2 regions of the Kitasatospora sp. NPDC056446 genome follow, and region 1 is predicted to be linked to the other one. Evidence: predicted binding sites of a transcription regulator. Region 1 holds the regulator's gene; the other holds the start of a gene.
The links. Region 1 encodes HrcA, which represses chaperone genes, less so after heat shock. Its sites were predicted from a motif close to TTNGCACTCNGNNNNNCNGAGTGCNAA; they were not measured.
Positions count from the first base shown of each region.

Region 2: groL (chaperonin GroEL) is a predicted target of HrcA. The motif match lies at 1,228-1,254, and genes of this name have one in related genera.

Region 1 covers NZ_JBHTRF010000083.1:23,110-25,507, forward strand. Annotated here, with positions in the region: gene htpX (zinc metalloprotease HtpX) at 1-98, opposite strand, end outside; gene hrcA (heat-inducible transcriptional repressor HrcA) at 389-1,423, shown strand; gene dnaJ (molecular chaperone DnaJ) at 1,499-2,398, shown strand, end outside.
Region 2 covers NZ_JBHTRF010000009.1:82,332-84,729, reverse strand. Annotated here, with positions in the region: gene groL (chaperonin GroEL) at 1-1,071, opposite strand, end outside; gene ACFQ6N_RS08715 (cold-shock protein) at 1,396-1,599, opposite strand; gene ACFQ6N_RS08710 (MoaD/ThiS family protein) at 2,142-2,398, opposite strand, start outside.

The DNA.
Region 1 (2,398 bases):
CCGACGTACAGCAGCCCGATCACGAACATCGTCACGACCATGCGGCCGGTCAGGCCGCGGTCGGGTGCGAAACGGGTGTGCTGGCCCGAGCTCGACATCGCTTGCTCCTCCATTCGCCGTCGCTTCCGATGCTGCCACCCGGACGGCCCCGGGGCACCACCCGCGCGCCGGGAACCGGTGAACGGCCGGCGCCTCGCGGGCCGTACCCGGAACTGCGGGCAGGATCACCCCGGTCGGGCCGTTCCTGCGGTAGGACCCGGGCCGTACACTGGCAGGTACGGTTCTGGCACTCGTAGGTTCAGAGTGCCAAGCCGGGGCCTCCCGGAGCGCCCGCAGCAGCACACAGGGACACAGACGGACAACGTGCGAAGACGGAGGTGCGTGCCCCATGGCCGGAGAGGTCCGCCAGCTGGACGAACGCAAGCTCGCCGTGCTCCGCGCGATCGTGCAGGACTACGTGGGCACCGAGGAGCCGGTCGGCTCCAAGGCCCTGGTGGAACGGCACAACCTCGGGGTCTCGCCGGCGACCGTCCGCAACGACATGGCGGCGCTGGAGGAGGAGGGCTACATCCACCAGCCGCACACCAGTGCCGGCCGGATCCCCACCGACAAGGGGTACCGCCTCTTCGTCGACAAGCTCGCCGAGATCAAGCCGATGACCGCGCCCGAGCGCCGGGCCATCCGGCACTTCCTGGACGGCGCGGTCGACCTGGACGACGTGGTGGCACGCACCGTGCGGCTGCTCGCCCAGCTGACCCGGCAGGTCGCGGTGGTGCAGTACCCCTCGCTGACGCGCTCCACCGTCCGGCACATCGAGCTGGTGGCGCTGGCCCCGGCCAAGGTGATGCTGGTCCTGATCACCAACACCGGCCGGGTCGAGCAGCGGATGGTCGACTGCCCGGGCCCGGTCGGCGAGACGGTCCTGGCGGACCTGCGGGCCGCGATCAACGCGAGAGCGGCCGGCCGGCGCCTCCCCGAGGTCCCCGGGCTGCTGGAAGAGCTCCCGGCGGCGTTCGAGCAGGCCGACCGGCCGACCGTGACCACGGTCCTCGCGACCCTGTTCGAGACGCTCGCGGAACAGAACGAGGAACGGATCATGCTGGCCGGCACGGCCAACCTGACCCGCTTCGGGCACGACTTCCCGCTCACCATCCAGCCGGTGCTCGAAGCCCTGGAGGAGCAGGTCATCCTGCTCCGCCTCCTGGGTGAGACCACGGACGCCGCGATGACGGTCCGGATCGGGCGGGAGATCGCCTACGAGGGGCTGAATTCCACCTCGGTCGTGTCCGTCGGTTACGGTTCGGGCGACGAGAGCGTGGCCAAACTGGGCGTGATCGGTCCGACCCGGATGGACTACCCGGGCACAATGGGGGCGGTGCGGGCGGTGGCGCGGTACGTGGGCCAGATCCTGGCCGAGTCGTAGCAAACGCCGCTGTTGCACGGGCAACGGCGGTGACCAGTCGCAGCACTACTACAGGCGGAACAAGCGGAGCATTTGGTGGCCACGGACTACTACGCGGTACTCGGCGTCCGACGGGATGCGGGGCAGGACGAGATCAAGAAGGCGTTCCGGCGCCTGGCACGCGAACTGCACCCGGACGTCAACCCGGACCCGAAGACGCAGGAGCGGTTCAAGGAGATCAACGCCGCCTACGAGGTGCTCTCCGATCCGCAGAAGCGCCAGGTCTACGACCTCGGCGGCGACCCGCTGTCCCCGGGCGGCGGCGGAGCGGGCGGCTTCGGCGCGGGCGCGGCGGGCTTCGGCTTCTCCGACATCATGGACGCCTTCTTCGGCGCCGCGGCCGGCCAGCGCGGACCGCGCTCGCGCACCCGCCGGGGCCAGGACGCCATGATCCGGCTGGAGATCACCCTGGAGGAGGCCGCCTTCGGCACCACCAAGGAGCTCCAGGTCGACACGGCCGTCACCTGCACCACGTGCAGCGGCGAGGGCGCGGCCCCCGGCACCTCCGCGCAGACCTGCGACATGTGCCGCGGCAAGGGCGAGGTCTCCCAGGTCACCCGGTCCTTCCTGGGCCAGGTCATGACCTCCCGGCCCTGCCCGCAGTGCCAGGGCTTCGGCACCGTCGTGCCGACCCCGTGCCCGGAGTGCGCCGGCGACGGCCGGGTCCGCGCCCGCCGCACGCTGACCGTCAAGATCCCGGCCGGTGTCGACAACGGCACCCGGATCCAGCTGGCCGGCGAGGGCGAGGTCGGCCCCGGCGGCGGCCCGCCCGGCGACCTGTACGTCGAGATCGCCGAGACCAGCCACACCATCTTCCAGCGGCGCGGGGACGACCTGCACTGCACCGTCACCATCCCGATGACGGCGGCCTCGCTCGGCACCCAGGTGCCGCTGCAGACCCTGGACGGCATGGAGGAGATCGACATCCGGCCCGGC
Region 2 (2,398 bases), on a different contig from region 1:
GTCCGAGTCGCTGTTCTCGATCTCGGCGCGGATCTGGTTCACGCGGCCCGCGACCTGCTCGCTGTCGCCGCCACCGTCGACGATGGTCGTCTCGTCCTTGGTGATGACCACCTTGCGGGCGGTGCCCAGCAGGTCGATGCCGGCGTTCTCCAGCTTGAGGCCGACCTCCTCGGAGATCACGGTGCCACCGGTGAGGATGGCGATGTCGCCGAGCATGGCCTTGCGGCGGTCGCCGAAGCCCGGGGCCTTGACGGCGACGGACTTGAAGGTGCCGCGGATCTTGTTCACGACCAGGGTCGACAGGGCCTCGCCCTCGACGTCCTCGGCGATGATGACGAGCGGCTTGCCGCTCTGCATGACCTTCTCCAGCAGCGGGAGCAGGTCCTTGACCGAGCCGATCTTGGAGTTGGCGATGAGGATGTACGGGTCCTCGAACGTCGCCTCCATCCGCTCCAGGTCGGTGGCGAAGTAGGCGGAGATGTAGCCCTTGTCGAAGCGCATGCCCTCGGTGAGCTCGAGCTCCAGACCGAAGGTGTTGCTCTCCTCGACGGTGATGACGCCTTCCTTGCCGACCTTGTCCATGGCCTCGGCGATCAGCTCGCCGATCTGGGTGTCAGCGGCGGAGATGGAGGCGGTGGAGGCGATCTGCTCCTTGGTCTCCACGTCCTTGGCCTGCGCCAGCAGCTGGTCGGAGACGGCCGCGACGGCCTTCTCGATGCCGCGCTTCAGGGCCATCGGGTTGGCGCCGGCGGCGACGTTGCGCAGACCCTCGCGAACCAGGGCCTGGGCGAGCACGGTGGCGGTGGTGGTGCCGTCACCCGCGACGTCGTCCGTCTTCTTGGCGACCTCCTTGACGAGCTCCGCACCGATCTTCTCGTACGGGTCCTCGAGCTCGATCTCCTTGGCGATGGAGACACCGTCGTTGGTGATCGTGGGGGCGCCCCACTTCTTCTCCAGCACGACGTTGCGGCCCTTGGGGCCGAGCGTGACCTTCACGGCGTCGGCGAGCTGGTTCATGCCACGCTCAAGGCCGCGGCGAGCTTCCTCATCAAAGGCGATGATCTTGGCCATCAGAAGTGGTCCTCCGGGACACGGTCGACTGCTCGGACCAAGGGGTGCCCGCGACGGACGGCCCTGGTGTGCGGGGGTCTTTTCCCCTACCGCTCCCGGGGGCCTCACCGACCCGGTCCGCTGTCACTCTCACGCTGTGAGTGCTAACGCCAATGATTAGCACTCCGGGTGGTCGAGTGCAAGCCCAATCGCCAACCCGCGAGCCGCCGCTGGGGTCGCCGGGGAACGCCGGCGGGCCCGTACGACGCGTGTCGTACGGGCCCGCCGAGAAGCCGAGTGGTCACCAGCCGTGGGCCGCGCCGAGCTCCTGGAGTCGGAAGGGGGTCAGACCGCCGCGCGAACCATGTCCGCCTGCGGGCCCTTCTGTCCCTGGGAAATCTCGAACTCGACCCGCTGGCCCTCCTCGAGGGTGCGGTAGCCGTCCATCTGGATCGCGCTGTAGTGGACGAAGACGTCCGCACCACCGTCGACCGCGATGAAGCCGTAGCCCTTCTCCGCGTTGAACCACTTGACGGTGCCCTGAGCCATTCCGAACTCCCCTAGTGCTGTGCTGGCCCTTCACGCGCCCGCAGGTAGCGGGCCCGGGTTGGTTTGAAGGCAGGCCCGGGGAACCCCCCCTGGGCGCAGCCGTGCACGCCGCAACCATTCGCCCCGGACGCCCAACGGGCCCCGGTGAGCGGGTGATTGCGTCGACCGCCGCTGAATGTATCCGGACCGAAGCCCTCTGCAACAGGGTCAACCGCCGGGAATTCCGTCGCGACGTCAAGGGACAGGACGGGCTGAATCGGGAAAAATCTCGGCATTTCACGCCGGACATAGCGGACGAATTACTCAAATCCCTGCGGGAATTCTGACATCCGCCTGACATGTTTCACGGCCGGGCCCACCGGCCGGAAGCGCTGCGGTGGAACACCCTGGGAGAGCCGGGAGGGAACCCCTGTTCCCAACCGAGCCTCACTCTACTCCGACTTGACCGGGAAATATTCCCGCCGGAATGCAAGCGGCCGCCCGTACATACGGAGAGCGGAATTCCGTACGTACGGGCGGCCGAATGGGCGGGGCGCCGCGGCTCAGCAGCCGCCGGCCACCGCCGGGATGATCGAAACGCTCGCGCCGTCCTTGATCTCGGTCGCCAGGCCCTCGGCGAAGCGCACGTCGTCGTCGTTCACGTAGACGTTGACGAAGCGGCGCAGCTTGCCGGCGTCGTCCAGGATCCGGGCCGCGATGCCCGCGTGGTTCTGCTCCAGGTCGGCGATGACCTCGGCCAGGGTGGTGCCCTCGGCGGCCACCTCGGCGGCGCCGCCGGTGTAGGTGCGCAGGATGGTGG